2 regions of the Paraburkholderia steynii genome follow, and region 2 is predicted to be linked to the other one. Evidence: riboswitches for the same ligand, from Rfam matches in the RefSeq annotation. Region 2 holds a riboswitch; the other holds the start of a gene.
What was found. A riboswitch is a leader RNA that binds a small molecule or an ion and turns the genes downstream of it on or off. The one in region 2 is predicted to bind ZMP and ZTP.

Region 1 (5,411 bases), on a different contig from region 2:
CCACGACATCAGCGACAGCAGCAACAGCAGCGCCATCACTGCCTGCGCCAGCAGGCTCGCATTGAGAACGAGGGAAATGATCGACAGATCTTGTGTAGTGTTCATAGAGGTTCGTTGTAACGTCCCGGGTGGGGCGTCCGGCTGCAAGGTGAGTCGAAGCGTTCGGTTGGCATTCAGTTGGCAAACCGGAAGCTTCGGCGGGTTCTTCGCCGAACCATGCTTGGTCTTGTTGTGACCGTTACGAGTTCACTGTCCAGCTAACAACGACGCTCAAATACTCGTCGTTGACACGCTGGGGCCCGGTTCGCGCCGCAACGCGGCGTGAACCGGCGGAGGAATGGCGGCCGGCTTCATCGATTGCGAGTCGACACAGCCGACGCGGATCGTGCCCGTCGCCAGCAGCGTATCGTCGCGCCAGGCTTCCTGAGCGAAATCCACCGATGCGCGGCCGAGCCGCTCGATCCGGCTGACGATGCGCAGCATGTCGTCGAGCCGGGCAGGCGCGCGATAGTCGAGCGCAGTGCTGCGCACGACAAAGAGCGCGCCCGATTCTTCGGCCAGCTTGCGTTGATCGACGCCGCACGCGCGCAGCCATTCGGTGCGCGCGCGCTCGAAAAATTTCAGGTAGTTCGCGTAAAACACGATGCCGCCGGCATCGGTGTCTTCGTAATACACGCGAATCGGCCAGATAAAGCCGATTTCCGCGCCGGACTGACTGTCAGACATATTCATGGCGCGCATTTTACCGGAACGCAAAAGCGCGCCGCATTTTTGGGCACTTTCGTGTCCGGTTGTGCTCGGCCTGCACGACGGGCGTCGCGTCGCTGCTACACGATCCGGCCGACGCGGCGCGCCCGTGAAACCTAGCCGCGGTGGATGTTCAGGCCCGCAAACGACTGCGCGACAGGCATCAGTTCGATCGTATTGATGTTGACGTGCGCGGGGCGCGTCGCGATCCAGTAGATCGAATCGGCGATGTCTTCGGCCGTGAGCGGCTGGACGTTCTGATAGACGCCCGCAGCCTTCTCGTCGTCGCCGCGGAAACGCACGTTCGAAAACTCGGTGCCGCCGCACAGGCCCGGCTCGATGTCCGTCACGCGAACGGGCGTGCCGTGCAGGTCGGCGCGCAGGTTCAGGCTGAACTGGCGCACGAACGCCTTGGTCGCGCCGTACACGTTGCCGCCAGGATACGGGTACATGGCTGCCACCGACCCCAGATTGAACACATGCCCGCGACTGCGCTCGATCATGCCCGGCAGGAAGGCGCGCGTGACCTGCACGAGACCCATGCAGTTGGTGTCGATCATCGTCGTCCAGTCGTCGAGCACGGCGCGCTGGGCGGGCTCAAGGCCGAGCGCGAGGCCGGCGTTGTTGACGAGCACGTCGACGGCGGCAAAGTCGGCGGGCAGCGCGTTGGGGACGGCTTCGACGGCTGCGCGGTCGCGCACATCCAGTTCGAAGGGCAGAAGGTTTTCGCCGAGCTCGTCGGCGAGCGCCTGCAGGCGATCCTTGCGGCGCGCGGTCGCGACCACGCGATGGCCGCCCTTGACGAAAGCCCTGGCGATAGCGGCGCCGAACCCTGCGGACGCGCCTGTGACGAACACGATCATTGCTGTTCCCTGGTCGGTGGAGAAAGGCCACAAGCCTACTTCCAATGCGGCAATGCGGCAAGAATGACCCCGCCGCGCGAAGGCACGTTCAGGCGGGCCGCCGGGCGGCCACTGCCACGGCAGGCCGGGGCTTCTGGCCGCCGTGGCGGCGCGCCGGCCGGCGCGGTTGCCTCGGTTGCCTATTCGACCCGGTTCCAATAAACTAACGCGCTCACCCCTGCGTGACTGGCGATAGAACCCCATGCTGTCAAGCCTGACGGGTTCAAGGTGGAGCGTCCCACCGTGAAGCGCAGGGTGCCGTTTTGCCGTTCGCCTGGGCAGCCATGTTTCGCGCGCGCCGTCGTTTGCGCTGCCGGTGGTTGTCCTGACTCGCGTGTGCGGCACCTCCTTCATACGCCGCGTCAAGGCTCCCACCATCAGCGGTGGCCAGCAGTGCTGCGTACCCAATACGCTCCCGGCACACGACCTGCGCACGATCCGGTCAACCTGAACACACTTAACGGAACCAGCATGTTTGACAAAGCCCAAAGCACCATCGCCAATGTCGATCCGGAAATCTGGAAGGCAATCCAGGACGAAGACCGCCGTCAGGAAGAGCACATCGAACTGATCGCGTCGGAAAACTACACGAGCCCGGCGGTGATGGCCGCACAGGGCTCGCAGCTCACCAACAAGTACGCCGAAGGCTACCCGGGCAAGCGCTACTACGGCGGCTGCGAATACGTCGACGTCGTCGAACAACTGGCGATCGACCGCGTGAAGCAGCTGTTCGGCGCCGAAGCCGCGAATGTCCAGCCGAACTCGGGCTCGCAGGCGAACCAGGGCGTGTTCTTCGCGATGCTCAAGCCGGGCGACACGATCATGGGCATGAGCCTCGCACACGGCGGCCATTTGACGCACGGCTCGCCCGTCAACATGTCGGGCAAGTGGTTCAACGTCGTCAGCTACGGCCTGAACGAAGCCGAAGACATCGACTACGACGCAGCCGAGAAGCTGGCTCAGGAACACAAGCCGAAGATCATCGTCGCGGGCGCATCGGCGTTCGCGCTGCGTATCGACTTCGAGCGTCTGTCGAAGATCGCGAAATCGGTTGGCGCGTACCTGATGGTCGACATGGCTCACTATGCTGGCCTGATCGCAGCGGGCGTGTACCCGAATCCGGTGCCGTTCGCCGACTTCGTCACGACGACCACGCACAAGAGCCTGCGCGGCCCGCGCGGCGGCGTGATCCTGATGAAGGCGGAGTTCGAGAAGCAGATCAACTCGGCCATTTTCCCGGGCATCCAGGGCGGTCCGCTGATGCACGTGATCGCGGGCAAGGCTGTTGCGTTCAAGGAAGCACTGGCGCCGGAATTCAAGGAATACCAGCAGCACGTGGTCGACAACGCGCGCGTGCTGGCTGAAACGCTCGTCAAGCGGGGCCTGCGCATCGTGTCGGGCCGTACGGAAAGCCACGTGATGCTGGTCGACCTGCGCGCGAAGAAGATCACGGGTAAGGCAGCGGAAGCGGCACTGGGCGCGGCGCACATCACCGTGAACAAGAACGCGATTCCGAACGACCCGGAAAAGCCGTTCGTGACGAGCGGCATCCGCCTCGGTTCGCCCGCCATGACGACGCGTGGCTTCGGCACGAAGGAAGCCGAGCAGGTCGGCAACCTGATCGCCGACGTGCTGGACAACCCGGAAGACACGGCCACGATCGAGCGCGTGCGCGCGCAGGTCGCCGAGTTGACCCAACGCTTCCCGGTCTACCGCTAAGCCGCCATGCGCTGCCCCTTCTGCCGGCATGACGATACACAGGTCGTCGACTCGCGTGTGTCCGAGGACGGCGCAGCGATCCGGCGCCGCCGGCGCTGCCCGGCCTGCGACAAGCGTTTCACGACGTACGAGCGGGTCGAGCTGGCGTTGCCCTCGGTCGTCAAGAAGGATGGCAGCCGCACGGAGTTCGATCGCCGCAAGATCGTGGCGAGCATGCAACTGGCGCTGCGCAAGCGTCCAGTTGCTGCCGACGCCATCGACGCCGCCGCGTCGCGCATCGAGTATCAGTTGCTCGGCAGCGGCGAGCGCGAAGTACGCAGCGAGCGTCTGGGCGAGCTCGTGATGAACGAACTGCGCGCATTGGACACCATCGCGTACGTGCGCTTTGCTTCCGTGTACCGGCGTTTCGAAGACGTCTCCGAGTTCGAGGACGTCATTGAAGAGTTTCGCCGGATGAACGCTCCGGCCGCGCCCGCGAAGCCTTCCCGCAAGCGCTGATTTTTCGCGCATCCGCATTCTCTCTCCCTGAAGTTCTGCCGCGAATTCACTTGATGCACGGACATTCTCGTGCAGGGATTCGTGCGTCCGCCACCTGGCCATCCGGCTAATTGTGGGAGCGGTTGCGCATCGTTAGAGTCGTCGCATTCTTGGCGGAAATCGAGGAATGCTGATGAAACGAAACGCTCATACGCGGCGCGTGTGCCGCGGGTTCACGCTGTTTGAAACGCTCGTCGTGATCGCGTTGCTCGCGATCGTCGCGACGTTGACGGTGCCGTCGTTCGTTGCGTGGCGCGTACGCGATCAGGTCGACGCGCGCGCCCGCGCGCTGTTGTCCACACTCAGTTACGCGCGCGGCGAGGCATTGCGGCGCGGCGCGCGCGTGACCGTGTGCCGCATCGATGCCGCGCGGCGTTGTCTTGCGGCGGGACAGCCGTGCAAAACGGGTGTCGTCGACTGGTCTTGTGGATGGGCCGTCATGATCGAGCGTGGCGGCGGCTTCTATCCGTTGCGCGCGCAGCCCGATCTTGCGCCCGTCAGCATCGTTGGCGCGCTCACCAATCTCACTTTCACGCCACCCGCGGGCCAGGCCAACGGCAGCTTTCGCAGCTTCGATATCGGCCCGCGTGTCGAATCGAAGGCGACGCAGGGTAAGGACTGGCGACGCTGCATCCGCATCGCGGCGGGTGGGCGGGCGCGCATCGTCGACGGCGCGTGCGGAGCGGCGGCATGACGCGCGCTCGTCTTGTCTCGCAGCGCGGTCAGAGCTTGCTTGAAGTGCTCGTCGCGGTGGCTGTCACGGCCGTCACCGTGCTTGGTCTAGTCGCCGTGCAATTGTCGATTGCGCGAGACGCGCGTGCCATTTCTTATCGCGCGCAGGCTGCGCTCGTCGCCGATGCGATCGCCGAGGCGGCGCGCGCGCCGAATCCCAACGACGCGGCGATCTCGCAATGGAGAGCGCGTGCAGCGAATCTGCTGCCGAAGGGTGATGCGGGCACTAGTGGCGGTGGCGCCGATCTTTCCTTTGCCCGCGCGACATGGGCCTGGCGGGACAACATGCCGCGCAACGCGTCGAATCCGGGCGACATGATCGACATGCCTGCATCGTGCGGCGATGCGGACGCGCCGCAAGACGTTTAATGCGTCGCGATGGCGTTTTCCCGGTGAAGTCGCCTGCTCCCTTCACGCGTGCATGTAGCCGACGCGTGGACTTCGGCCACACGCTCCTCGAGATGACGATAGCGATGGCGCTTGGCCTGATCGTGACCGCAGGCGCGGTGTCGCTTTACCGCTCGCAGCGAATCGCCTTCACGCAGGCCGCAGACGCAGCGCAGATCCACGATGCGGGCATGACCGCGTTGACGTTAATTGGCGAACAGTTACAGATGGCAGGCTTCGTTCCCGCCGACATGCCCGGCACGTATACAGCGCGCCCTCGCCTGTTCGGCTGCTCGGGCGGAAGGCCGATCGGCGCCGATGACAGCCTGACCTGTGAATCGCTCGCGACGCATTCGGATGGTGTCGCGGTGCGCTACGTGGCCGATA
Region 2 (5,411 bases):
AGCGCGCTTCTCTGCGCGCGATCAAAATGGCTTAGGGAAAATCCCGAGCGGCTGCATATTTGTATTTCGACAGAACAAAAATACACGTGAAAATGGTCGGATAACGTTTTCGCTGTTTAGAGTCATACGATTGCAGTCGCGGTGTATTGCGCATTGCAACTAATCTTGCCTGTTCAGCAGTGATGCGCTTATTCACAGATGACAGCGATTAATCGCGCAGCATAGTTTTTAAACCCGTGATTACGCGCAGAATGTCAGCATCATGACAGCGGGTGGTCCGGCGTATTTACGTATACCCTGAAGATGCCGCCTAAACTTTGGTGGGAGTCGTGCTGCGCGACAACATGCCGCCTTTCCCGGCAGGCGATTGCCGAACTAAACAATAACGAACGAACGTTCGCGATATCTGGCCGTCTATTTCGTTTTTGCTGCAAACGCTTCCAATAAAAATTACTTGCTGCCGAAATATTCAATTGTTAATCTTCCCCCACTCTTAATAATTCGTTGGACCGCGGTGCGTTTATGGCAGTGAATTTTCAGCCAGCCTAATGCTTATAACGGGGACATCCATGCTGACTGCTACTTTCGACGCATTTGACACGACGCAAACGGTGCAAGTCATAGTCGGGGACGTGGTGACGCTCAAAACGGGCGGGCCGCGGATGACGGTGACTTATGTCGGGGCGATTGCCCGGAAAACGGGTGAATGGCTCGTTTGCCAATGGTTCGATGACCATGGCGAATTGCGGCAGGAAACCTTCGCGCAGGATGAGGTGTGGCGGCAGCCGCGGTCGATTCCGGCCGGGTTGGTGCATAAGTTTGTTCGTGGTGCGGCGGTTTGAATTTGGCGCCTTTGCGGCGCGTGCAGTATCTGATTCGTCTGCGACGGCTGGATGGTTTGCCTGGGTTTGTGCTGGCATCCGCGTTTTGTCTTTTCGCTGGCATCCGCAGTCTTTGCGCTGGCATCCGCGCTTTGCCTTCGCGCTTCAAGCGTTGCCCCTGTGCGGGGCGGCACCTACTTTTCTTTGCCGCCGCAAAGAAAAGTAGGCAAAAGAAAGCGGCTAACACCGCCAGCATTTCTTCCTGCCTGAGGGCCCCCACAGGGTCTTACGCTTCACGCGGCAATCACGTGACCCATGTTCGTTGCCAACGCTCTTGCGGAGCGCCTCACCCGCTTCACTCACCCGCGCTGCACCATGCCGTGCCAGATATTCCACGGCCGCCCAGGTGGCAAACTGTGTGTAGGCCGTAGCGCCTCACACGCCTCACTTCGGACCCGATAGCACACGCGTTCCAGCCTGTAAGAGCACCAAGCTATACGACGCGACAACCTACACACAGTTTGCCACCTGGGCGGCATTTACCGTTCGCTGCCGTTAGCCCGTGTACGGGTGTTTGAAGCGGGTGAGGCGTTCATTCGAAGCGTTGGCAACGCACGCAAACAGAAAGGCTGCCGTGTGAAGCGTAAGACCCTGTGGGGGCCCTCAGGCAAACACAAGTGTTGGCGGTGTTAGCCGCTTTCTTTTGCCTACTTTTCTTTGCGGCGGCAAAGAAAAGTAGGTGCCGCCCCGCACAGGGGCGACGCTTGAAGCGCGAAGGCAAAGCGCGGATGCCAGCGAAAACCCAGGCAAACCAACCAGCCGTCGCAGACAAATCAACAGCACTACCGCCGCGCTTCCGTGACCATCCTGACAGCGAGCCCAGCCAGCACAGTCCCCATCATCCACCGCTGCACGACGAGCCACGTCGGCTTCCTCGCGAGAAACACGGCAATCGACCCCGCCGTCATAGCGACCGTCGAATTGACGGAAATACTCAGCACGATCTGAACCACGCCAAACATCAACGATTGCCCAAGCACACTGCCATGCTGCGGATCAATAAACTGCGGCAGCAGCGAAAGATAAAGCACAGCAATCTTCGGATTCAGCAGATTGGTGATGAAGCCCATCGTGAACAGCTTGCGCGGACTATCGACGGGCAAATCGCGCACCTGGAACGGCGAGCGTCCGCCCGGCTTCACGGCCTGCCACGCGAGATACAGCAGATAAAGCGCGCCACCAAACCGCAGCGTGTCATACGCGAACGGTACCGCAAGCAGCAACGCCGTAATGCCAAATGCCGCGCAGAACATATAGACCACAAAACCAAGCGCCACGCCCCCGAGCGAAATCAGCCCGGCCACGCGGCCCTGGCAAATCGACCGCGAGATCAGATAGATCATATTGGGCCCGGGCGTGAGCGCCATCCCAAGCGCGACAAAAGCAAATGCAACGAGATGCGACGTTTGAGGCATTGCGTGAGCTCCGTTGAAGGAAGACCGATCGAAGGATCAAGGCAAGGCCCAGGCGCGCGGCGTGACGGAATCTGCATTCCGGTTCGCGTTTCCCGGTGGTGATCCACCTCGATTGAGCGCCAGTCGCGCGAACTGGTCGATTGTTCCGCGCGCTGCCGGCGCACGCCAGATACAAAAACGGCACTACCCGTCGATACACTTGAGCGCCGCCGCCGCGCCAACGATCATCACCATGCACGCGATGCGCGGCGCCGAGACGGGATCGCCGAACAGCACGATGCCGAGCAGCGTGATGCCCATCGACCCGATGCCCGTCCACACGACATACGCGGTGCCTGCGGGCAGGTGCTTCATCGCGAGCGTCAGCAGGAAGACGCTCGCAAGCGCGGCCGCCACGCCGCCGACGCTCGGCCAGAAACGCGTCCAGCCATTCGCATACTTGAGGGAAAGGCCCATCAGGATTTCAACGACGCTTGCCGCGAGCAGGATTAACCACGCCATCACTACCTCCATTTGAAGAATGGACGCAGCGTAGAGGTATAGTGATCCGCTGACCATTACGCACCTTCTGGTAACCATGGCAATGCCCGCGCCGGACCATTCCGTCGACGCCGCGAACGAGGCGCAGCACCCAGGCAACGTATTCGACGAGGCCTGTTCGTCGCGGCTCGCGCTCGAACTGATCGCGAGTAAATGGACGCTGCTGATCCTGCCCGCGCTGCAGGACGGACCGATGCGCAACAACGCGCTGCTGCGCAAGATTGGCGGCATTTCGCAGAAGGTGCTGTCGCAGACGCTGCGCGAGCTGGAGCGCAACGGGCTCGTGATCCGCGACGTGTGCGGCACGAAACCCTTGCACGTCGAATATCGGTTGAGCGCGCTCGGGCTGTCGTTGAGCGATGCGCTCGTCACGCTCGACCGCTGGGCCGAGACGCATGGCGGCGCGCTCGACGCCGCGCGCGAGCGCTTCGATACGCTTGCGCAGTCGCGTCGATAACGCCGGGTTAAACGCTCAGCCGCGCAGCGGCCGGAAGAAGCGCCGTATCTCTTCGGCAAGCAGCGCGGGCTGTTCCATCGCGGCAAAGTGCCCGCCGCGGGGCATATCCGCGAACTGCGTGACATTGAAGACGCGTTCGATCCACGAGCGCGGCGGCTGGCTGATTTCCTTCGGAAAACGCGCAAAGCCGAGCGGTGGCGTGACGCGCTGGCCCGGCTCGAAGCGCAATGGCCGCGCGCGTGTTTCCGCGTAGAGCCGCATCGACGAGCCGATCGTCTGCGTATGCCAGTACAACGACAGATCGGTCAGCAACTGGTCCTTCGAAAACACCCGCTCGATGTCGCCGTCGCAATCACTCCACGCGCGGAATTTCTCGACGATCCACGCAGCCAGCCCCGCAGGCGAATCGTTCAACGCGAACGCTGCCGTGTTCGGCTTCGTTGCGTGCATGTGGGCGTAGGCGCCTTCGGCATCGGCAAACACCGCCTTCGACGCGAGAAAATCCCGCTCTTCCTGCGTGATGGACGGATCGTCGGGCGCGACGCCCGGCGCGTACGAACTCGGCAGGAAGTTGAGATGAATGCCGTCGACATGCTGTGCATGGTTGGCCGCCAACGCGATCGACACCGCCGCGCCCAGGTCGCCGCCTTGCGCGCCAAAGCGCGTGTAGCCGAGCCCGCGCATCAGCTCGACCCACAGGCCGGCGATCGCGAACACCGACATGCCCGGCTTCGAAGGCCGCTCCGAAAAGCCATAGCCGGGCATCGACGGGACGACGACATCGAATGCATCGGCGGGGTCCGCGCCGAACGACGCCGGGTCGCACAGTTGCGGCACCAGTTCGGCGAACTCGATGAACGAGCCGGGCCAGCCGTGCGTGATGACGAGCGGGTAGGGCTTCGGACCCGTGCCACGCCGATGCACGAAATGCACGGCAAGATCGCCGACCTGCGCGACGAATTGCGGCTCCTGATTGAGCCGCGCTTCCGTCGCGCGCCAGTCGTACGCGCCCGCCCAGTGATCGATGAGATCGCGCAAATAGTTCATGTCGGTGCCGAGCGACCACGGCGCGCTATCGAACGTGTCGGGCCAGCGTGTTTGCGCGAGGCGCGTCTTGAGCGCGGCAAGCTCGAAGTCGGGAATCGAAATCTGGAACGGGGTGATCTGCATCATGTGGTCCTGGTCGTTGTGCGGCAGGCGGCGCGCTATTTGGTCGAACGGTCGCGCGATTCGCGCCACCGCACGCGCTCGCCGAGTCCCTTCGTGAAGGTTCGCATGCTGAGGGTGCGGCGCGAGCGCACCACTTCGCCTTCCAGATTGACGGGCGGATTCGGCTGCCACGCCCAGTACAGCGCGACCAGCCAGCCGAACACCGTCCAGCCCATGCATGCATTGAACAGGGCGAGGGTCAGAATGTCGTAGCGCTTGCGGCGATCGGCGATGATCGACGGCAGAAAGTACAGTCCCAGCGCGGCGACGGTCGCGACGCCTTGTATCATCATCTCGTTCATCGAACCTCCCCAGGCGCGGAATCTATCCGTTCATTGTCGCGCGATCGGGCATCGTCCGCTTGCCGTTTGAAGGCTGATTGCAAGGCAGGCGCCTGATGGTTCACGGGAGGTTCACACGAATTCGGCAAGCCGCGCCGTAAGGTCTATCATGTGCGTTTTGACTGCACCGGATATGGCCATCATGATCTCCGACGACACTCAACAAGCTCAAAAGCTGAATCACGACACACTGCGCGAATTCGTCGATCGCAAATGGAACGATGAGATCGTGCCGGCGCTCACCGACTACATCGCCGTGCCCGCGAAGAGCCCGGCTTTCGATGCCGATTGGGAAAAGCACGGCTATATCGAGCGCGTGATCACAGAAGCCGCGAAGTGGGCGGAGCAGCAGCCCGTGCGCGGACTGAAGCTCGAAATCGTGCGCCTGCCGGGCCGCACGCCCGTGATCTTCTTCGAATCGCCCGCCACGCGCTCGGGCAGCACGGACACCATCGTGCTGTACGGCCACCTCGACAAGCAGCCGGAATTCGACGGCTGGCGCAACGACCTCGGCCCGTGGACGCCGAAGCTCGAAGACGGCAAGCTCTACGGCCGCGGCGGCGCAGAC

Region 1: it holds a riboswitch for ZMP and ZTP, as region 2 does, so the genes downstream of both, glyA (serine hydroxymethyltransferase) here and BLT65_RS30085 (LysE family translocator) in region 2, are expected to answer to the same signal.

Annotation. Positions count from the first base shown of each region.
Region 1 is NZ_FNDI01000010.1:25,817-31,227, reverse strand. It holds gene tolQ (protein TolQ) at 1-105, opposite strand, end outside; gene ybgC (tol-pal system-associated acyl-CoA thioesterase) at 271-741, opposite strand; gene ydfG (bifunctional NADP-dependent 3-hydroxy acid dehydrogenase/3-hydroxypropionate dehydrogenase YdfG) at 864-1,610, opposite strand; ZMP/ZTP riboswitch at 1,822-1,936, shown strand; gene glyA (serine hydroxymethyltransferase) at 2,121-3,368, shown strand; gene nrdR (transcriptional regulator NrdR) at 3,375-3,866, shown strand; gene BLT65_RS18985 (GspH/FimT family pseudopilin) at 4,039-4,599, shown strand; gene BLT65_RS18980 (prepilin-type N-terminal cleavage/methylation domain-containing protein) at 4,596-5,006, shown strand; gene BLT65_RS18975 (PilW family protein) at 5,099-5,411, shown strand, end outside.
Region 2 is NZ_FNDI01000020.1:48,390-53,800, reverse strand. It holds gene BLT65_RS30095 (MFS transporter) at 1-35, shown strand, start outside; gene BLT65_RS30090 (YodC family protein) at 570-842, shown strand; gene BLT65_RS30085 (LysE family translocator) at 1,664-2,296, opposite strand; ZMP/ZTP riboswitch at 2,336-2,433, opposite strand; gene BLT65_RS30080 (DMT family transporter) at 2,480-2,797, opposite strand; gene BLT65_RS30075 (winged helix-turn-helix transcriptional regulator) at 2,880-3,293, shown strand; gene BLT65_RS30070 (epoxide hydrolase family protein) at 3,309-4,463, opposite strand; gene BLT65_RS30065 (superinfection immunity protein) at 4,499-4,804, opposite strand; gene BLT65_RS30060 (M20 family metallopeptidase) at 4,986-5,411, shown strand, end outside.